Regions from separate parts of the Robertmurraya sp. genome, predicted to be linked through region 1. Evidence: riboswitches for the same ligand, from Rfam matches in the RefSeq annotation. Region 1 holds a riboswitch; the other holds the start of a gene.

Region 1 (11,206 bases):
ATATGAAGTGTCATTTGGCGATAGCCGAAGGTGCTATCAACCTTTTCTTGGAGAATTTTCATCTCTTTAATGATTTTTTCATTCTGTATTTCTCGGGAAGAAGGGGTACGATTAAGCCACTTATAGTATGCAGAACGTGTAATTCCCGCAATTTCGCAAAGTAAGCTAATGCTTAAATTCTCTTTATTGTGAAGCTCCTGAATAGCGATATACTTATCCTCAAATCGGATTGGGTTTACTTTCGCCTCCTTTCGATCTCCTCTAACTTTTTTAAGAATAAGTTCTCCGCACGTAACCGTTCATTTTCTCTTTCTAACTTTTTCATTTGAAGTTTGAATTTCTCTTCTGGAGTCAGCTTTACTTCATCTTTCTTATTCCCACGCCTATCTTTCAGGGCTTCATCCCCGCCATCTTCATACTTCTTAACCCATTGATAGACTTGTTGATAAGAAACATTATAAGTATTAGCTGCTTCTTGATAATCTTTTCCGTTCCCCAAGCAGTCAAGTACAATTTGTATTCGTTCTTCCCAAGTCGTTTTTCTTCCCTTAGTCATAGAGCTCGTCCTTCCTTGTGCCGTATCTTTTAATTCACTATGACTATTATACTTCTTAATCCAACCTCTGAGGACAGATGCATCCGATAATTCATACATTCTAGTAATCTCACGTATAGAGTAATCACCAGACAAATAATCTTTTATGGCTGATAACTTTAGTTCTTTAGAATACTTTTTCCATGTGGAAGACTCTTTTAGCCCTTCCAGACCAAATTTATCAAATTTGTGTTTCCATACCAAAATAGAGGAATGATGTACCTTATAAATTGACGCAATTTCGTATGTCGAATGTTCGTCCCCTAAAGCTTTCAATATTTTATATTTTTCTTCTGCAGAATAAGATTTTTTAGACATAAAAAATACTCCCCCGTAGGTAGCCAGATTTTTATTTTTTAATCTGTCTACCTATTGGGGAGCATATCAATGAATCCTGTGGGCTTTGTTTAAAATTTATACGTCCAAAAACGTTCGTTATTTACCCAAGCAATCATGTCGGGATCATTTGCTTTAAGCTTTTCGGCCATATTTTGAATCATTAATTGCGTTTGTGACGCATGAGCCTTAATGGTGGCGATTTTTTGATCAGATACAGCAGTTACATCATTTACGATGTCTGGTGCTCCGAGCTCATCCAACGAGTTTTTCGAAAAAGCTACGCAGTGCAGCTTTGGTCTTTTTTCTGGAGCTAATCGACCGACGGCTTTTACAACCGCAGCCCCCGTTGCATCATGATCAGGGTGTACGGAATATCCAGGGTAAAACGTGATAATTAAGGACGGGTTCACATCGGCAATGATTTCTCCCATATGATCCGCCAATTTTTCAGGATCCTCAAACTCTACCGTTTTATCGCGATATCCAAGCATGCGTAAATCCTGAATTCCAATTGATTTTGCTGCATTTTGAAGTTCCACTTTACGAATATGTGGGAGCGATTCTCTTGTTGCAAACGGTGGATTCCCTAGGTTCCGCCCCATCTCACCAAGCGTTAAGCAAGCATAGGTGACAGGTGTCCCGTTTTGGATATGCAAAGCCAGTGTACCTGAAACACCGAATGCCTCGTCGTCAGGATGAGGGAAAATGACTAAAATTTGACGTTCTTTTTCCATGATGCGCTCCTTTCTACTCAAATGGAGTTGGACTGATTTGGAAGGCAACTGCTAATTTTCCTTGATAATCGTGTCCAGCCATTAATAATCTATTTTGATCGTCTACTTCAAAATGAGTAATTCCTTCTGCGTAAACCCAGCCAATGTTTAGCTTCAAGCCAATACGGTAAGGACCATTTCCTTTGATTTGACCAATCTCGTATTTCACCAGTGCATTGCGAATAAATGCCCCTGAGGAAAAAAAGGATTCATCATTATGAGTCGCATACGCTCCATTAGTCGTTTCTAAATGTATATACACATCTTGGTTTGCAAGACGGTTTAGCTCTTTTTGAACTTCTTCCACTATGACGAGCTCCATGTTATTTCCTCCTTCACTTCTTTAACGCATATAATAATCTATATTCTACTAAAAACGTGCTGGAAAAGCGAAAAGTAGGATTGGTTGATTTTACAACAAAATTGTGTCGGTAAGAGTTTTAGGTTTCCTTTTACGGAAAGTTTATGTATAATGAGAGCAATTTAAATAGTATTCCTTCGGGGTCGGGTGCAATTCCCAACCGGCGGTGATGAAGCAAGAGCTTCTTAGTCCGTGACCCGTTTGAGTGTTCATTCAAACGGTGGATCTGGTGAAACTCCAGAGCCGACAGTAAAAGTCTGGATGGGAGAAGGAAAAAAATTCTGGTTTATGTTTATGGGTGAAGTGTACCCATTTTTAGACCTTTATTTGATATTGCCATTTTTCTGACCCCGTTCCTTTATTGGTGCGGGGTTTTGTTTTTTTTATGACTCCATTTCGAAGGAATATTGAGGCTACAGGTCATAAAAGAGTGGTTATGACTTGTTGCTATATGAAAATTCAGATTCAAAGGTCATAAACTCTGGTTTATGACCAGTATGGATGAAAATATCGGCTCTATGAGTCATAAGCACTTGATACGGTCTTATGCGAGAGAATCTCGAGGTTTTCGGAGATGCTACAAGTAGGAAACGGTAAAACGAGCGGCATAAATAGCTTAACCATGGAAGGAGGCAAGAAAAATGTTTACGGGGATTATTGAGGAAATTGGACTTGTAACCAATACAAAGAATACAGGGCAATCTTCGGTGTTAACGATAGAAGCCAATCATATTCTCACGGATGTAAAGCTCGGCGACAGTATCGCCGTGAATGGAGTTTGTTTAACCGTCACTTCTTTCACGTCTAACGCATTCACAGTAGATGTGATGCCAGAGACGATTAAGGCAACAAGCTTACGAGATGTGGAACCAGGGTCCCATGTGAATCTGGAAAGGGCGATGGCAGCCGGCGGACGGTTTGGTGGTCATTTTGTGTCGGGGCATGTGGATGGCCTCGGGGTAATTAAAGAAAAGAGAGAGGTTGCCAATGCCGTGTACTACGAGATAGAAGCACCAAGCGACCTCTTACACTACATTATCGAAAAAGGGTCCGTCACAGTAGATGGAACAAGTTTAACGGTTTTTGGTGTGTCAGAGACGAGTTTCCTTCTTTCGCTGATCCCACATACGTTATCGGAAACGATTATCGGGCGAAAAGGGGCTGGAGACATTGTGAATATTGAGTGCGATATGATTAGCAAGTACATTTCACACTTTTTATCCAAACAAGCCACTCAAACCATTCAAAAGAGTTCTTCTCTTACCGCTCAATTTCTAGAGGAAAATGGGTTTAAATAAGGAGGAAAGAGACATGTTTAATTCGATTGAAGAAGCATTGGAAGACTTAAAGAATGGAAAAGTGATCATCGTCTGTGATGATGAAGATCGAGAAAACGAAGGGGATTTCATTTCGTTAGCGGAAAAAGCAACCCCTGAGGTAATCAATTTAATGGCCACACATGGGAGAGGGCTGATTTGTGTTCCGATCGAAGAGGAGCTAGCTCAGAAGCTTGAGCTCATGCCGATGGTAGCTAGAAATACGGATCCGCATGGGACAGCCTTTACCGTAAGTATTGATCATAAAAACTCTACGACCGGTATATCAGCCTTTGAACGTTCTGATACGATTTTACAAATGCTAAACCCAGAATCAAAGGCAGCTGATTTTAAACGTCCAGGTCATATTTTTCCGTTAATTGCGAAAAAGGGTGGGGTACTAAAGCGTGCTGGTCATACGGAGGCTGCTGTTGACTTGGCCTTGCTATCAGGAGCAAAACCAGCAGGGGTTATTTGCGAAATCATGAATGAAGATGGCAGTATGGCACGTGTACCACAGTTAAAAGAGATTGCCGATAAGTTGAATGTCAAAATGATTACGATTAAAGATTTGATTGAGTATCGCAATCGAGAGGATCGTTTAATTCAGCGAGAAGTGGAAATTGAGCTTCCTACTGAATTTGGTCAATTCCGAGCCGTTGGATATTCCAATGTAATTGATGGCAAAGAGCATGTGGCTTTAGTAAAAGGAACCATTGACCCTAGCAAACCAGTTCTTGTTCGCGTTCACTCAGAATGCTTAACGGGTGATGTGTTTGGATCATATCGCTGCGACTGTGGTCCACAACTTCATTCTGCATTAAGTCAAATCGAGCAAGAAGGCACAGGAGTGTTACTATATTTGCGTCAAGAAGGTCGCGGACTTGGACTTTTGAACAAGCTAAGAGCATATAAGCTTCAAGAGGAAGGTTACGATACGGTTGAAGCGAACGAAAAGCTTGGCTTTGGAGCCGATTTACGAGAATACGGGATTGGTGCTCAAATTTTAAAAGATTTAGGAATTAGCCAAATCCGACTGTTAACGAACAATCCCCGAAAAATCAAAGGATTAAAGGGTTATGGCTTGGAAATTGTTGATCGTGTGCCCATCCAAATGCAATCACGTGAAGAAAACGAAAAGTATTTAAAAACAAAACAAAGTAAACTAGGACATTTACTACATTTTTAGGAGGAATTGATTATGGGAAGAAGCTTTGAAGGAAATTTAGTTGGCAGTGGGCTAAAGGTTGGTATTGTTGTAGGGCGTTTCAATGAGTTTATTACAAGCAGGTTGCTAAGCGGAGCACACGATGCTCTAAAAAGACACGGTGTGGCTGACGAAGATGTAGATGTAGCTTGGGTACCAGGTGCATTCGAAATTCCGTTAATTGCTCAAAAAATGGCACAAAGCAAAAAATATGATGCGGTAATCACATTAGGAACGGTTATTCGTGGATCCACTCCACACTTTGATTATGTATGTAATGAAGCAGCAAAAGGTGTACAGGCAACCACATTAAACACAGGAGTTCCTGTTATTTTCGGTGTGTTAACAACCAATACGATTGAACAAGCTATTGAAAGAGCAGGAACCAAGGCAGGAAACAAAGGCTGGGAATCTGCCGTTTCAGCGATTGAAATGGCAAATTTAAGCCGTATGTTTGAATAATAGAAAAGCCGCTGGAATGAACTCCAGCGGCTTCTATTTTATGCATTCACTTTTGCACCAAATGTTCGGTACGCTCCGTGCATGGTTGGTCCAACATACTCATTTAACTTAAATCCATGTGCGATAGCAGCAGTAATGAAGTCCTTCGCCGTAGCAACAGCGTCCTTCACCGATTTTCCTTTTGCAAGCTCTGCTGTAATAGCTGAAGAGTAAGTACAGCCTGCGCCATGAATGTAAGTAGTATCAATTTTTTTACTTTCAAGTAGAGTGAATTCCGCACCATCAAACAGAAGATCGACTGCTTTTTCGTGATTTAGCTTACTTCCACCCTTAATTAATACATACTTGGCACCAAGTGCATGAATCTTTACCGCTGCTTGCTTCATATCTTCAATCGTACGAAGAGGAGCGGTTTGTGCAAGCTGACTTGCTTCAAATAGATTTGGAGTGACAACTGTTGCACGTGGCACTAGGATTTCACGAAGAGCATCGGTAGTTTCTGGGTGCAATACTTCGTCTTCCCCTTTACATACCATAACTGGATCAATAACGACAGTTTGGAGCTGGTTCTCATCGATTACCTTTGCAGCTAGCTCAATGATTTCTACCGTTCCTAACATGCCTGTCTTCATCGCATCAATTCCTACAGAAAGAATCGTTTCAAGCTGTGCTTCTAGCGTCTCAATCGCAATGGGAAACACATTGTGATGCCAATGATTTTTAGGATCCATTGTTACGATGGTTGTAAGAGCGGTCATTCCATAAACGCCAAGCTCCTGGAATGTTTTTAAATCTGCTTGAATGCCAGCGCCTCCGCTTGTGTCAGAACCAGCAATGGTCATTACCTTTTTCAATGTCATTGTGTTGAACCTCCTATGAGCTTTATTTTTCTAATCATAGTCTAGTTTCCCAGATGTTTCTAGTCTTTTCTTTCGGTTACCTAAATTAGTAAAAATCTGTGCTGAATTTGTAGATAAAGGCGAATGTACGTAATAGTCTTTCTCCTCTTTCCATATTAAAATAGAGGAATATATCATTTAGAAAGGTGGACGATGAGCCTGAGCAGAACAGGGATTATTTTAGCAGGTGGACAATCAAGTCGTATGGGACAAAACAAGGCATTGATGATGATTGACGGTGTACGAGTCATCGAAAGAATTGCAAACGAACTCGAAAAAATCTCGGATGAACTTCTCATCGTCACCAACACGTTTCATACTTATAAATATTTGAACTTACCGATGGTTGAAGACGAGCAAAAGGGGAAAGGTCCCCTTGCAGGCATACAAGCAGGGCTTAAAGCTTCTCGATCAGAAAAAAACTTAATTGTGGCCTGTGATATGCCGTTTATCTCTTCAAGGCTGGGGGAATTTTTACTAGAGGAGTTAGAAGACTACCAGGCAGCTATTCCAAAGCTTGAAGGTCGTATTCATCCTTTGTTTGGTGCGTATCGAAAGGATGCGTTGAAAGCTGTTTCGCAGTCTATAGAGAAGAACGAGCTTCGTATCATGAGCCTGCTTCAGAACCTTCATGTGAGGTATATTTCAGAAGATATCTTGAGCAGAGAAGGCATCAGTGTGAAGGATACCGCTGTTTTTAATATGAATGATCAGATAGAGTATGAAAAAGCGTTAAAGCTGGATCGTGATGGAAACTCGTTTTGTGAGAAGAGCGAGGGAATATGATACAATCGAGTCAGTTTAAAGAACGAAAGGGAGGTGCAGACATGAATTTTGAAATATCTAAAGAAACCCTTGATACGCAATCGATTATTGAGAAAGTCGTTCAAAGGGAAGCGGGAGCCATTACAACGTTTATTGGAACGGTAAGAGAGCTAACCGCTGGGAAAAAGACTTTATACTTAATTTATGAAGCATATGAGAGCATGGCCGTTAAAAAGCTTGAGCAAATTGGACGTGAAATCGAAGAGCGCTGGCCGGGGGCAAAGGTGGCGATATCGCACCGAGTCGGAAAGCTTGAAATTACGGATATAGCCGTTGTCATTGCTGTATCTACCCCACATCGTGCGGATGCATACGAGGCTAATCGTTACGCAATCGAGCGAATCAAGGAGATCGTTCCCATTTGGAAAAAAGAGCACTGGGAAGACGGAGAAGAATGGATCGGAAATCAACTTGAAACGGTTGCTTATCCAAAAGGGAAACCAGAGGAGAGTGATCTAAATGAATAAAGTAATGTTTTTCGCTCATTTGCGCGATGCGGTTGGAGAAGAATCAGTATCATTAGACCTTACTGGAAAAACAGTTGCTGAAGCAAAGGTGATTTTAAGTGAGCGGTATGGAGTGAATTTGGATACGGTTATGGCAGCTGTAAATGAAGAATTTGCTGGTGACGAAGATGTGTTGAGCGATGGAGATGTGGTTGCTTTTATACCACCAGTTAGTGGGGGATAAGTAGAATAGCTGAGCCGGAAAGAGGAAGGAGGTTTTAGCATGGATGATCGGTATTCGAGACAAATTCTTTTTTCACCGATTGGAAAAAGTGGACAGGACAAGCTAGGCTCTAAGCATGTGCTGATGATTGGCGCCGGTGCACTTGGATCGGGAAATGGAGAGGTGCTTACGCGCGCGGGTGTTGGGAAGCTAACGATTGTGGATAGAGATTATGTGGAAGCGAGCAATCTTCAAAGACAGCAGCTGTACACGGAAGAAGATGTTCGAGAAAAGCTTCCGAAGGCGATTGCAGCTGAAAAGAGATTGCGGGCCATTAACAGCGATGTTGAGATTGTGCCGGTTGTTGGAGATGCATCACCTGACATGCTCGAGGACCTTGTCGTGGATGTGGACTTGATTTTGGATGCGACTGATAATTTTGAAACTCGAATGGCCATTAACGATATATCGCAAAAGTACAAAATCCCTTGGATCTATGGCGCTTGTGTAGGGAGCTTCGGCATGAGCTTTACGATTATTCCAGGCAAAACTCCTTGCTTAAATTGTTTGCTGAAAAGAATCCCTATTCAAGGAATGACCTGTGATACAGGAGGAATTATAGGACCGGCTGTGCAGATGGTTATTGCTCATCAATCAGCAGAGGTACTGAAGATTCTTGTAGAGGATTGGGAGGCGGTTCGTGATTCGTTTGCGAGCTTTGATTTATGGCGAAATCAATACACGAGCATGAAAATGGGTAAAGCAAAGGACCCAGGCTGCTTGTCATGTGGAGATCTTCAGGAGTATCCGTATTTGGATAAGGAAAATCTTTCACGCTCAACGGTACTCTGTGGTCGTGATACGGTGCAAATTCGGCCACCACGACAAAGTGAGCTAAATTTAGGAGACTTAGCGAGCCGACTAGTTAAGTTGGGTTACGTGGTGAAGGCAAATCCGTATTTGCTTTCAGTTGAAATGGACGAGCAACGTGTCGTTATTTTTAAAGATGGACGAGGACTGGTTCATGGAACGAAGGATATGAGTCAGGCGCGTTCGATTTATCAGAGATTGTTGGGTTAGTGGTGTTTGGGGAAACGTAAGTATTTTGGGAGAATCGCAAATAAATTTTCAGGATCGCAAATAAAATCTGAGAATCGCAAATAAGTTTTCAAGATCGAAAATAAAATCTGAGAATCGCAAATAAAATTCCAGGATCGCAAATAAATCTTGAAAATCGCAAATAAACTTCTCAAATCATGTAAAACTTAATAAAACCCTCGTGTTTCTTCACCAGAACCGTACTTGTATACTGAAATTTTAGCTAAAATCTATTAAAGCTCTCCAAAAATTGCCCAAAACTATAAAAAAACATGCTGGCCGCAACCATTGCGACCAGTTTTTTCATGAATAAATCTACTAATATCTTCTATACGACTTCTTTCTGCAAAATTCTACAAATTCCCACGGCAACCGTTATAATAAAATCTAGAAGTTTGTAAGGAGGGTGAAGATGAACGAGAAAGATGTACAGACGCAATTAGAGGCCTTGCAGAAGGAACTTACGGAAGCGAAGCAGCAAATGGCGGCCTCGATTGCATTCAACGAACTGCACCATCACAACCGATCAAAAGCAAGACTGATTCCGAAATCAATAACATGGAAGCTAATAGGGATAGCCTTATTCATTCTAGTCATAATCGGAGCGATTTTTACGATAAAGGGAACCAATCAAGCTACCGTACAAACGGGTAGTTTCAAAGAGCAAATAAAAGACTTGTCGTCACTTGCGTCATCACAGGCATACGTGAAGGCGGTTATTGAAAAAGAGGACAATCAGCTGTTTGGGAAGGAAATTAGTACGAATCTTCCAGGAACAAAGAGAAAGTTCCTTCTTATTATCCCGGGCACGGTTACGGCAGGAGTTGACTTAACCGGAATCACCGAATCAAATCTCCATGTAAGTGAAGAAGAAAAGACAATAGAAATCAAGCTTCCACAAGCTTCTATTATCCAAGAGCCAACACTAGATTTTGATCAAGCTCAAGTGTATTCAGTGGAAGGAATCTTTCGGGATGAAGTGAATTGGAATGAGGCTTACGAGCTCGCAGAGGAGGCCAAGGGGCTCGTAAAGGAAGAGGCACTATCTCAAGGGCTAATTGAGGTGGCAGAAAAAAATGCAGAGAAAACATTAACAGAGTTTTTCTCAGCACTTGGATATCGCGCGGTGATCACATATGATGAGTAATTTGAATGGCTGGGAATCTTACATCGGGGATGAGTTTAAACAGGAATACTTCACAAAGCTCGATCGCCTGATTGAAGAGGAGTCTGAACGGTATACAATCTATCCGAAAAGAGAGCATATCTTTTCTGCACTACAGTACACATCGTATGAGCAGGTGAAGGTCGTCATACTCGGTCAGGATCCATATCATGGCCCAGAGCAAGCTCATGGTCTGAGCTTCTCGGTCCTACCAGGAGTTCCTACGCCTCCATCGTTAAAAAATATTTTCAAAGAGTTACAGAGTGATATAGGCATTCCCGTACCAAACCACGGATATTTAAAAAATTGGGCCGATGAAGGAGTTCTTCTGTTAAACACTGTCCTAACCGTTCGAGCGGCACAGGCTCATTCCCATAAAAAAATAGGATGGGAAATCTTTACGGATGCAGTGATTAAAAAGCTTAGTGAGAGAGAGAAACCGATGGTGTTTGTGTTATGGGGGAAACCAGCACAAGAGAAAAAGAGGTTGATTTCCAACCATCATTTTATAATTGAATCTCCTCATCCAAGCCCGCTTTCAGCTCATCGCGGCTTCTTTGGGAGCCGACCGTTTTCAAAAGCAAATGACTGGCTGAAAGAAAATGGCTACACAGAGATTGATTGGACAATTAAATGAAAAAGGTGGATCACATGAAGGTGGAAAAAAAGGACTGCTTTAAGTGCCAGTATTTCTACGTGACCTGGGACCCTCATTTTCCAAAGGGATGCAAAGCATTTGGGTTTAAAACAAGACAGCTTCCGTCAGTTGAGGTAATGAAGGCTTCGGGCCAGGCTTGCCTGCGTTTTGAGAAAAAGTAACGCTATTCTTTGGAAAAATCAGTGACAGGTCGTATACTAGAGGGTAGACAAGGGTATGAGGTGAACGAATTGGATATTAGTGTGCAAAAGCTACTTTTAAAAATGGAACAGGAGCTGCAGGCAGCCAAATCAAGTGGGACAAACTCACAAGTGAGAGAAAGAGTTCAAGCAATTAAAACGTTATGCGAGCTTGTGCTTGAAAGTCAAACGGGTGAGACCACACGTGATCTACCGCGTAGTCAGCCTGTGATTCCAACCATACGTGAGCAAATTCTAACTCCTTCACCCCTTCAAACACAGCCGAAAAAGCTACAAATAGATGATGAAAGCAATGGAGATTCACTGTTTGATTTTTAACATAATGGGGTGGAGAGGTTGAAAACGTTTATTATTCTTGGAGCCATTAATGCATTTTTAGCAGTGGCATTAGGGGCCTTTGGAGCACACGGGCTTGAAGGGCGAGTGGAGCAAAAGTACTTGGAGATTTGGAAAACCGGAGTAACGTATCAAATGTTTCATGCAACCGGCTTACTGATTGTAGGTGTATTGCTTGGACGCTTGCCGGCCAATGCGCTTTTATCATGGTCAGGCTGGATGATGGTAATTGGTATCATTCTTTTCTCGGGTAGCTTGTACGTCATGACGTTAACGAAAATTAGCATCCTTGGTGCCATTACA
Region 2 (11,206 bases), on a different contig from region 1:
CAAATATTGCAAATAGAATAATATGAATTGTCATTGCGACAGTCTCTGAATCGGTATATAATAGAAAGAAAATTCTAAAAGAGGCTGGTTGGATGTTAACAGATTATCATAATCATTTGGAAACAGGGACATTAACGTTAGATTATTTAAAGAAATTTACGGATGAGGCAAAGGCGAAGGGAATCGGGCAATTTGGTATTTCTGAGCATGCTTATCATTTCTATCAAACAGCAGATATTCTTCAAAATCCATGGGTAAATGAACGTAGATACTATGATATGAAAGACTATGTGAATTTATTTCATGAGGCATGGAGTCATGAAATTGATGTAAAAATGTCGATTGAAATGGACTACACTCCTGGAAAACATGCGGAGATGGAAGCTTTTATTAAAAGTTATGATTTCGATTATGTAATTGGTTCGATTCATTGGGTAGATGACTTTGGAATTGATTTAAAGGAATATATTCATGAATGGGAAAAGCGTGATCTGCATGAAGTCTATCGAAATTATTTTCAACAGGTCGTAACATTAGCAGAGTCAAATTTATTTGATATTGTTGGTCATTTGGATTTGGTAAAAATCTTTAAATACATACCGAAGGAAGAAGAGTTTTTACTAGAGCAATATGATAAGGCTACAACAGCACTAGCGAACTCAAAAACATGTGTAGAAATTAGCACAGCGGGTTTACGTAAGCCCATTGGTGAATTGTATCCTGACAAACGATTATTGCAGATGTGTTACGATAAAAAGATACCAATCGTATTGTCATCTGATGCCCATTTTCCAGAGCATGTAGGTGCTGATTATGATAAGGCGCTGGTGCTTGCAAAAGAGGTAGGATATAAAGAAATTATGACGTTCTCAAAAGGAGAGCGTAAAATACATTCACTAGGATAAGAAAAAGATCGGAGGAAATAACCTCCGATCTTTTTTATAGATTGATTCGATTAATCGACACGATATCTTCAACCGCTGCTAGAGTTGCTATCTGTTGATCGTCTAATGGCTTATCAAATGATAGAACCATGATCGCTTCTCCACCGGCTTGCTTTCTTCCCACTTGCATGGTTGCAATATTTACCTCTTGATCACCTAGGATTTTACCAACTCTACCAACGACACCTGGGCGGTCCATGTGCTGAATATAAAGCATATTTCCTTCAGGTAGGAAGTCGATAACAAAGTCATTTAAGTACACAATTCTTGGTCCATAATGGTCAATAAAGGTACCTCTTACAGTAAACTGATGGTTTTCTGCCTTAGCTGTGACAGTGATGCTATTTGCATAACCAAAAGTATTCGTTGATATTTTCTCACCAACGGTAATTCCTCTTTCTTTGGCAGCTAGTAAGGCATTTACTTCATTGACGTTCACGTCTATTCTATTTTTAAAGAATCCAGAAAGGACAGCTTTTGTTAAGTAAGATGTTTCAAGATCTGTTACTGTGCCAGAGTAAGTAATAGAGATTTCATTTACTCCCTGTTTCATGCACTGTGATAAAATAGTTCCGATTTGCTTAGATAACTGATGGAATGGTTTGATCTTTTCAAAAATATCTTTAGACATTGCTGGTAGGTTAATAGAGTTTAACACCGGTTTGCCTTCGAAATACATACGAACTTCTTTTGCCACCTGTGTAGCAACATTAAGCTGAGCTTCCTTTGTAGACGCACCTAAATGCGGTGTGACGATTACATTATCAAACTTAAATAACGGATGTTCTCCAGGTGGTTCTACTTCAAATACATCGATAGCAGCTCCGGCTACATGACCATTGCCAACGAATTTGGCTAAAGCTTGTTCATCGATAATTCCCCCACGTGCACAGTTAAGGAAGTATACACCTTTTTTCGTTTTACTTAATGTTTCTTCGTTAATTAGTCCTTTAGTTTCTGGGGTTAATGGAGTGTGAACAGTAATAATATCTGCCTCTGCCAATACTTCTTCCAAATTACCATGAGAAACACCTAGCTTTATTGCGCGCTCTTTGGTTAAGAAAGGATCGTATACTTTTACATTCATGCCGAACACTTTTGCTCTTTTAGCTAATTCAGAACCAATACGACCCATACCAACGATACCAAGAGTCTTTCCATAAAGTTCAGTTCCGATAAATGCATTTCGTTTCCACTCAAGATTTTTAACCGACTGATGGGCTTGTGGGATATTTCTCATTAAGGATGCCATCATGGCAAACGTATGCTCAGCTGTAGAAATCGTATTTCCATCTGGAGCATTGACGACAATGATTCCTCGTTTCGTAGCCGCATTCACGTCGATGTTGTCGACACCAACACCAGCACGTGCAATAATCTTTAATTGAGGCATTTTTCCAAGCAGTTCTTCTGTAACAGTTGTAGCACTTCGAACTAGAAGCGCATCAATTTTTTCTAAAGCTACTTCTGGATCATTAATTTTTTTCTGAATTAAAGTCCCTTCATTAAAATCTAATAAGGGAGAAAGTCCTTCCTCATTTATTGCGTCGGCTACTAAAATTTGAAACATTCAAAACACCTACCCAATTATCAATTTTCTGATTATTTTACAAAACGAACATTTATCTGTCAATGGACTAAAACGTTCAGATCGCACAATGTAAACGCTTTAATGCTTTAAAGTCACGATTTTGTTATATTTTTTAACAAAAAGCGCAAACTTTCAAAGTTTGCGCTAATCATACTACATTTTTGAATTGAATAGATCTGTAAGGACTGGTACGATTTGTTTTTTACGTGAAACAACACCTTTTAACACGGCTTTGTTATTTTCCAATGTTACACCGTAAGCTTCTTCAACAGCTGATCGTGCATTTCCTAATGCAAGAGCTGTTGAATCATTTGTTAGGATGTCTGTTACAACAAATAAGAACAGGTCTAGACCTTTTTCTGAAATGATGTTTGATAATGTTTCTTCTAGTTCAGCTTGTCTTGAATATACATCGTTAATATCTACTGCATTCACTTGAGCAATTTCTACTTTACTAGCTCCCATTTGGAATTCTTTTGCATCAAGGGATACAAGCTGCTGAATGGATTTGTCGCTTAAATCTGCGCCAGCCTTAAGCATGTCCAATCCATAGCTTTCTGCATCTACACCAGCAATTTCAGCTAATTCTTTTGCAGCTGCAACATCCTCAGCCGTACATGTAGGGGACTTGAATAATAATGAATCAGAGATAATTGCAGAAAGCATGAGACCAGCAATCTCTGGGCGAATTTGAACATTATTTTCTTTGTAAAGCTTGTTTAGAATAGTTGCCGTACAACCAACAGGCTCACAGCGGTAATATAGAGGATCACTCGTTTCGAAATTTGCAATACGGTGATGGTCAATTACTTCTAGAACACGAACTTGATCAATATCACTTACACTTTGTTGTCTTTCGTTGTGGTCAACTAAGATAACACTGTTAACTTCACTAGCCACTGTTTCAACTAGTCTAGGAGCTTCTGCTTTGAACGTATCAAGAGCAAATTGTGTTTCACCACTTACTTCCCCTAATCGAACCGCTTCCACATCCATACCAAGAGCTTTTTTTAATTCAGCATAAGCGATAGCTGAACAAATTGTGTCAGTATCAGGATTTTTATGACCAAAAATAAGAACTTTTTCCATGATTATCTCCTTTTAAATTAATCAATATCGTATGTACATATACTTTAATAATTTAACACAAATACAAAAGAAGGACAAAAAATAATTCATTCAGAATGCAAACTTCTTCACAAAAAATACGAACTAAGCTATAATTATGTGGAAAATATAATATTGGTCTATCTTCGGGGCAGGGTGTAATTCCCGACCGGCGGTAATGAGTGTAACACTCTAAGCCCGCGAGCCTGATTTTTGGGCAGGATTTGGTGCGATTCCAAAGCCGACAGTATAGTCTGGATGGGAGAAGATGGAGGTTCTGCAGACGTTCAAAAATGAAAGTTTCGAACGTTTATTAAGCGTGACTTCTAAATAATCTCCCTCAAGCGACTCGCTTGGGGGTTATTTGTTAATGAGGTACGTGATGCTGAATCTTTCTTCTTTAGGTGAGATGGATCCTAAAAAAGGAGAGAGGGAAATGAAAAGTTTAAACGTAAGAACACTTGTATTGATTGGAATGTTAAGTAGCATCTCGTATATATTAATGCTTCTTAATTTTCCACTTCCACCTTTTCCACAGTTTTTAATGGTGGATTTTAGTGATGTGCCAGCTTTGATTGGTGCTCTAATACTCGGACCAGTAGCTGGAATATTAATTGAACTTCTAAAAAATGTACTTGATTACTTTTTAACAGGAAGTGCAACTGGAGTTCCTGTAGGCCATATTGCAAATTTTGTTGCGGGTATCCTGTTTATTTTGCCAACATACTACATTTATCAAAAGATGAAATCTTCAAAAGGTATGACATTTGGCTTAGTAGTAGGTACAATATCTATGGCAGTTCTAATGAGTGTGCTTAACTATTACATTATTTTGCCTGCTTATACATTCTTTTTAAATACTCCTGCTATGTCAGGAGAAGAAACAAGGCAAATGATTGTTACGGCTATACTTCCTTTTAACTTAGTTAAGGGGATTTTAATATCAGTTATTTTTATGCTTTTGTTTGCAAGAATGGGAACATGGATGAACAAACAAAAAGTTCAAAACAAAGCAGCATAGAAATAGAAAAGCAACGGCATAGCCGTTGCTTTTTCTTATTTACTATTCGAATTTAAGTGCGTCTCCATCAAATGCTTCATCAGCCACTTTAATAGAATCTGTTGGGCAACCTTCGAACGCATCCATCATATCGTCTAATAGTACGTCTGGAATTTCAACGATACCTTGGTTATCGTCTAGAGTAACGAATGCAATGCCTTCATCATCGTAATCGTAAATGTCAGGTGCAGCAGCTCCGCAAGCACCACATGCAATGCAAGTTTCTTTGTCTACAATTGTATATTTTGCCATGTAAAATACCTCCCAAAAAATTAAACAAGTATTCTTTATCATTCCCAAAATACATTAGAAATGCATCCCTCATATCTTATTGTAAAACTGAATGGTCAACATTTCAATAGAAAAAGTATTGAGAATGCTTATCATATTAGTGTTTGACCATTAATGGCATTTTTTATTCATTAAATGCGACTCATTTCATGCTACAATAATAGACATAAAAATACAAAAAAAGCTACGTATCGAAGGTGAGGTAAATTGATAAATATTCTTGAACAGGTCGTTCTATATTGTTTATCAAAACTAGGTAAAGAACGAAGCAGCTCAAGTGTGTTTCACTTATTAAATGGTAAAAAATCATCTCAAACCATACAGGACTCACATCTTTTTCAAGTAGATTCCTTTTTTCATACAGCGCATCATTTAACAAGAGAGCAATATGAGAGCATTATAAGCAAACTAATAAAACATGAATTTATGTATTTTTCTAGCAATCAGCAGATTGTCATTAGCGAAAGTGGACAAGTTTTAATCAATGAATTGTATTCAATGTACCCATTCTTAAAAAACTTGCAAGGAGGGAAATATCACAATTGTATACAATTCTGGGAAAGATTATCTTTACTTATTCAAGTATGCTCTAATCAAGTAAATAAACAAATAAGCTATATACCTGTTCAGAAAAATAAAGATACTCAAAATTGGATTAAGCATTTGTTCTCAACATCGAAAGGAAACAGCAAAGACTTTCCTCATATGTTACTCAGTGAATTACAGGTATTGTTGGAGTCTTCAGAATTGGAGGTTGACCCAAGCGTATTAGTTGCAAGATTTTCGGGCTTTCAGTCGATTGGATTAACGGAAATGCAAACGATTGAAATGCTTGGTATTGAAGAGAACAGCTACCGATTTCAATTTCAAGCCTTGCTTCATTATTTAATGAGTTCGATTGAGCAAAACCCTTCATCCTATCCGTTATTAGCTAGAATGGCAGTTACAGATGAGCTTCAGCAACTAACATCTTCAGCCAAAAAAACATTCGATTTAATAAAGAAAGGAAAAGGGATTGTAGAAATCGGCCGAATAAGAAGACTAAAAGAAAGTACGATTCAAGATCATATAGTTGAGATTGCCCTTTTCGTTAACGGGTTTAATATTGACCGATTTGTTGAAGAGCCACTTCAGGAAAGAATTAAAGAGGCGATTCAAAAAGCATCATCAAAGCAGTTGAGGAAAATACGAGAAATAATAGATGTAGATTATTTTCAAATTCGATTAGTGATTGCGAAATTTGGTGACCTATTATGATGCTAGAGTATGAATTAAAAACACATTTTGGATATGATCAATTCAAAATGGGCCAAAAAGAGATTATTGAAGCGTTATTACAAGGAAAGAATGTCCTTGCAATGCTCCCAACCGGAACTGGTAAGTCACTTTGTTATCAACTACCAGCTTATATTATGGAAGGTGTAGTGGTAGTGGTTACCCCATTGCTTTCATTGATGCAGGACCAAGTTGAACAAATGATGGCACGAGGTGAAAAACGAGTAGTAGCGATCAATTCTTTTCTAGAACGTGAGGAGAGAGGCAATGTTTTTGGTCGTTTGCATACGTATAAGTTTATTTATATCTCACCTGAAATGCTAATGAATGAGTTTGTTGTTTCACAGCTAAATAAGTTACTAATAAGCCTATTTGTGGTAGATGAGGCACATTGTATTTCGCAGTGGGGTTATGATTTTAGACCTGATTATTTAAAGTTAGGTGACATTCGTGAAATTCTTGGAAGTCCTCGAACGATTGCTTTGACTGCCACAGCAGATCAGGAGGTTCGGTCCGATATTGTCCGAACGTTAAAGCTAGATAAGTGGGAGGAATTTGTGTCCTCCGTTGATCGTCCCAACATTAAAATGGTCGTAGACTATGTCCATGATGCTAGGGAAAAGCTTGATAAGCTATTAGAGTGGGTATCTTTTTTACAAGGTCCAGGGATAATCTATTTTTCTAGTAAAAAATTAGCCGAAGAAGTAGCCGTTATGCTACGAGACAGTGGAGTTCCAAGAGCAATGGCGTACCACGGTGGGCTTGACCAGGAAAGTAGAATACTTATTCAGCAGCAATTTATTAAAGGGCAGCTTGATGTGATATGTGCAACTAGCGCTTTTGGAATGGGAATCAATAAAGAAAATGTGCGGTTTGTGATCCATTTCCATATGCCCTTACAGCTAGAATCTTACTTACAGGAGATCGGCAGAGCGGGAAGGGATGGAGAGAATAGTATATCCATTCTTTTGTATTCTCCTCATGATGAGCAACTTCCATACCAGCTAGCAGAAGGAGAACTTCCTACAGAATATCAAATTCGTTGGCTGTTTCAACATTTTGGAGACCAACTGCTTTATGAGTGGGAAGAAATGCAGGAAACCATTCAACAGATTGGGGGATTTACGGATAATTCCTGGAGATTAACAAAGGATTTTCTCCGTAGTCTAACTAACACGATGGATTTAAAGATAGCGGAAGAACGGTTTATAGAATATGTTGATAATAGAAAAAAGCATAAAAGGAAAAAGATATTGGACATGTTGAATTGGATTCAGTCGAAGGAGTGTAAACGCAAGGGAGTTCTTTCTTATTTTGGAGAAGTTACTCACGGCACCATTGACGATTGTTGTTCTGTGTGTGGAATTGTTTACGATCGATACAAAACCAAGTGTTCAGAAGTAGTAGAGTATTCGCCTTTTCAGTGGAAGGATTATTTGAGGGGCTTGCTTACGAAGAGTGTGACTAGTTATGAAAAATAAATATGAAGAATTGATTGACGAATTATCAGATAAGGAATTGTTAAAACATCTATACATGACACAAGTCATACTCGTGGTCCTTTCCGTAGTTATAGGGTATTTTTTATTTGACAGTCTGAAGTCCTTTCTCGAACTCTTTGACTGGAAAGACCCTTTTATCTGGTGGGTAGGAGTTCCTGCAGGATTACTTATCGTTTGTATTGATGCAACGTTTATGAAATTTCTGCCCTCCTCTTATTATGATGATGGAGGGTTAAATGAGAAATTATTTTCAAACAGAAAAGGGTGGGAGATTCTCTTTATTGCAGCAATTGTTGCGACTAGTGAAGAGATTTTATTTCGAGGGGTCATACAAACTCATTTTGGACTAATTGTATCTAGCATTATTTTTGCTGTAATACATTATCGCTATCTATTTAATTGGTTTCTCTTTTTAAATATCACTCTGCTCAGTTTCTTTATTGGAGTTATATACGAGTGGACAGGAAATCTCCTAGTGACTATTGCGATGCATTTTGTCATTGATGCGTTATTGGGATTTATTATCAAAAGAAAAGAGAGGATAAGAGAGGAACGTGAAAGAAATGAATAAAGAAGAGCCTATTAGAGATCAAGCAGAAAAACTTCGTAAAAGGATGAAGGATGTTGATCTAAAAGTAGATTCGACACAAGACGGAAAGACTACCCTTTCAAATGAAAAGCTTCCACCACGGAGTAGAGTTCATAAACAAAAACAATTGAAAAAAAAGACAAAAATAAAAGTGAAGTATCCTCTTATTCGCTTGCTAGGTATGTTTTTTATCTTACTACCAATCGTGATTTTTAGTATTTATACGTATAATGACTCACAAAAATCATCTATTAGTACGACGGTTGAAGAAAGTAAGGGTGCAGAAGCTGTTTATTATACGGATACAGAAGAGGAGATAGCGGAAGAGGAGGAAGAAAAAACGGTAACAGAAGAAGCCGTGACTGAAGAGAATGTGGAAGCAGAAGCAGGTACAGTTGAAGAATCTGCCAATGCGGAGCAGGCCAATAGTAGCGAAACTGCTCAAGAAACAACAACTACACCTGAAAGCACAACTAACTCAAACACAAAAGCAGAGCCGGTAGATCAATCCGTTGTTTACCATAAAGTTCAGCCAGGAGAAACCGTATTTAGACTGGCTATGAAGTATTATAAATCACAGTCTGGTATTGATATTATTAAGAAAGCAAATTCATTATCATCAAACGAAATAACAGTAGGACAAACATTAACCATACCGCTAAGTAAGTAATTGGGCTGGGCCATATAAATGGCTGAGCTCTTTTTTTTGAATCATCATAAAACGTCGGACAAGTTCATATTTATTTGATAGGGGAGGGTAGAATAATGGAATCTGAAATTTTATTATTGGACGATCGAACGGATCAGGCTACTAGGCAAATGTTACAGAAAGTGGTAGATAAAAAAAAGAAGTTTGATAAATTAAAGCTTCGTCATTTATTTGTGATGTGGACGACCATTTTTCTCTGTTTTATTTATTTTTACTATCTTTATAAAGTAGTATTAACTCCTTACTCGTATTCTTTTGCAGCCATGTTTTCAGTATTTGTTGATCAATCAAGTAATCTCTACATGTTAGTCATCATTGTTGGATTATATGGACTAATGAATCTACTTCGAGAAAAGCGTGAGAAATCCGAAAAGGAGTATCATGCACTTCGATGTGAAATCATTGATAAAAGTAAGGACCTTTGGAAAAAAGAAGATGAGTGGAAAAACCGTCACAAAGTATTTGAAATGATGAAGAAAAATTTTGACATAAACCTTTATCATGAAAGTAAGTAGGGCTTGCCGAAAAAGGATTCTTTACCCCTATTGTCGAATAGAATATGGAAGACATTTACTCTTTCCTGAGGTGATTGACATGTTCGTAAAAAGTATTATGATACCAAAGCATCATTGTCATGTTGTTTCTCATCAAGACTCTCTGCTGAGTGCGCTTAATAAGCTAGAGGAAGAACAAATTGATGGGTTGCCCGTGTTAGATGGACAAACTTATGTAGGAACGGTTACAAGATACAGTATTTATGAAAATTATTTTAAAAGCCTGCAAACAAAAGATGAGTATTTAACAAAAACAACCGTCTCACAAATTGCAACACATCAAGACCGCTTTTTGGAAGGAAATGAAATCTTCGAGAATTTATTGTTAGATTTGAAGGATTACCCTTTATTGTCGGTAGTTGATGATAATCGAAAATTCTTAGGGGTTGTCACACGCTCCGATTGTTTGGAGCAATTCGGTTCTGCATTTGGTGTACATCGCAAAGGAATCCGTATTGCATTTACCTCTGTAGAGACAGAGGGCAGGATTGCAAAACTAGCAGAAATTGCTCATCAATTCCATGAACAAATTATTTCATTAGTAACTTTTGATGAAACGGATAAATTGGTTCGAAGAATTGTTTTGAAAATTGAAAAGAACAATAATGTTGATAAGTTTGTTAAAAAGCTAGAGGATTTTGGTTTTCGTATTCTAAACATACATGAAGATTAATTGTAAGATAAATGTGTAACAAGATTGATTCCTCTCATACATTGTTTATGGGAGGGATTTTTGTGTATGTGAAGAAACTCATGAAACTTTTGTTAGGATATATATGTGGATTATTATTTATAGTATGGATACCTATCCATTTTCCAAATAACTTATCAGATATTATTGTAGAGGTTGTATTGAGTCCTGTTCCTTTTATTGCTTCTATTTTAGCGTTTTTTATTGGGTTTTTAATAAATGCTGCCTTAATTAAGAACGGTATTGAAATGATGGTGGTTAGCAATGGGCGGGGGAAGTTGTTTAAGCTTGAATGTCTTTTGCTATTTTTTGTATGTTTAAGTTTTTATTTCCTATCAATGGTCTCTCTATGGCCAGCGGTTGCTTTTTTTTGTTTCTCATTGCTTTATGGTATGATTTCATTAGATTACGAGCTTCTTCGTGAAAGTAAAGAATAATATAAAGTGGAGGATATATGGAGTTCTTATTTTATGCGTTAGTTTTAGTAGGAGTCTCGCTCCTTATTTTTATGTACAAAGAGGCATTTAGAAATAAAGTTCAAACCCATCATTTTACTTTTTCAGAGTTTCCTAAGAGCTTTGGTGAACTAAAGCTTTTTTTTATATCCGATATTCATAAGCGCCCTATCTCTGACAAAATAATACAGGATGTGAAAGCAAAAGGACAGGTAGACCTAGTAATCATTGGTGGTGACCTTCTTGAAAAAGGAGTCGATTTTCAACAGGTAAGACAAAATCTTACCCTTCTCAAACAGTTGGGACCATTGTATTTTGTTTGGGGAAATAATGATTACGAGGTTGACTATCATGAGCTAGATGCTTTGCTTCTTGATAACGGAGTGAAGATATTAGATAATACAGCGGTTTCCTTTGAATCAGAAGCAGGGGAAGTGA

What was found. A riboswitch is a leader RNA that binds a small molecule or an ion and turns the genes downstream of it on or off. The one in region 1 is predicted to bind FMN.
Region 2: linked by a shared signal. The riboswitch ahead of ACGLXV_RS06025 (ECF transporter S component) and the one ahead of ribE (riboflavin synthase) in region 1 are both predicted to bind FMN.

The regions. Positions count from the first base shown of each region.
Region 1 is NZ_JAKFCQ010000053.1:3,264-14,469, reverse strand. It holds one part of gene ACGLXV_RS06440 (IS3 family transposase) at 1-283, opposite strand, end outside; one part of gene ACGLXV_RS06440 (IS3 family transposase) at 283-913, opposite strand; gene bshB2 (bacillithiol biosynthesis deacetylase BshB2) at 1,003-1,668, opposite strand; gene ACGLXV_RS06430 (YojF family protein) at 1,682-2,029, opposite strand; FMN riboswitch at 2,198-2,345, shown strand; gene ribE (riboflavin synthase) at 2,710-3,366, shown strand; gene ACGLXV_RS06420 (bifunctional 3,4-dihydroxy-2-butanone-4-phosphate synthase/GTP cyclohydrolase II) at 3,380-4,573, shown strand; gene ribH (6,7-dimethyl-8-ribityllumazine synthase) at 4,586-5,053, shown strand; gene pdxK (pyridoxine/pyridoxal/pyridoxamine kinase) at 5,092-5,913, opposite strand; gene mobA (molybdenum cofactor guanylyltransferase) at 6,106-6,738, shown strand; gene ACGLXV_RS06400 (molybdenum cofactor biosynthesis protein MoaE) at 6,780-7,244, shown strand; gene moaD (molybdopterin converting factor subunit 1) at 7,237-7,467, shown strand; gene ACGLXV_RS06390 (MoeB/ThiF family adenylyltransferase) at 7,507-8,526, shown strand; gene ACGLXV_RS06385 (DUF4230 domain-containing protein) at 8,957-9,691, shown strand; gene ACGLXV_RS06380 (uracil-DNA glycosylase) at 9,684-10,346, shown strand; gene ACGLXV_RS06375 (uracil-DNA glycosylase) at 10,361-10,528, shown strand; gene ACGLXV_RS06370 (YwdI family protein) at 10,550-10,885, shown strand; gene ACGLXV_RS06365 (DUF423 domain-containing protein) at 10,904-11,206, shown strand, end outside.
Region 2 is NZ_JAKFCQ010000050.1:11,436-22,641, reverse strand. It holds gene ACGLXV_RS06045 (peptidoglycan DD-metalloendopeptidase family protein) at 1-21, shown strand, start outside; gene ACGLXV_RS06040 (histidinol-phosphatase) at 93-905, shown strand; gene serA (phosphoglycerate dehydrogenase) at 940-2,514, opposite strand; gene ACGLXV_RS06030 (manganese-dependent inorganic pyrophosphatase) at 2,689-3,624, opposite strand; FMN riboswitch at 3,781-3,916, shown strand; gene ACGLXV_RS06025 (ECF transporter S component) at 4,079-4,663, shown strand; gene ACGLXV_RS06020 (ferredoxin) at 4,706-4,954, opposite strand; gene ACGLXV_RS06015 (YpbB family protein) at 5,201-6,250, shown strand; gene ACGLXV_RS06010 (RecQ family ATP-dependent DNA helicase) at 6,247-7,749, shown strand; gene ACGLXV_RS06005 (CPBP family intramembrane glutamic endopeptidase) at 7,739-8,341, shown strand; gene ACGLXV_RS06000 (LysM peptidoglycan-binding domain-containing protein) at 8,334-9,029, shown strand; gene ACGLXV_RS05995 (YpbF family protein) at 9,125-9,583, shown strand; gene ACGLXV_RS05990 (CBS domain-containing protein) at 9,663-10,295, shown strand; gene ACGLXV_RS05985 (hypothetical protein) at 10,358-10,750, shown strand; gene ACGLXV_RS05980 (metallophosphoesterase) at 10,768-11,206, shown strand, end outside.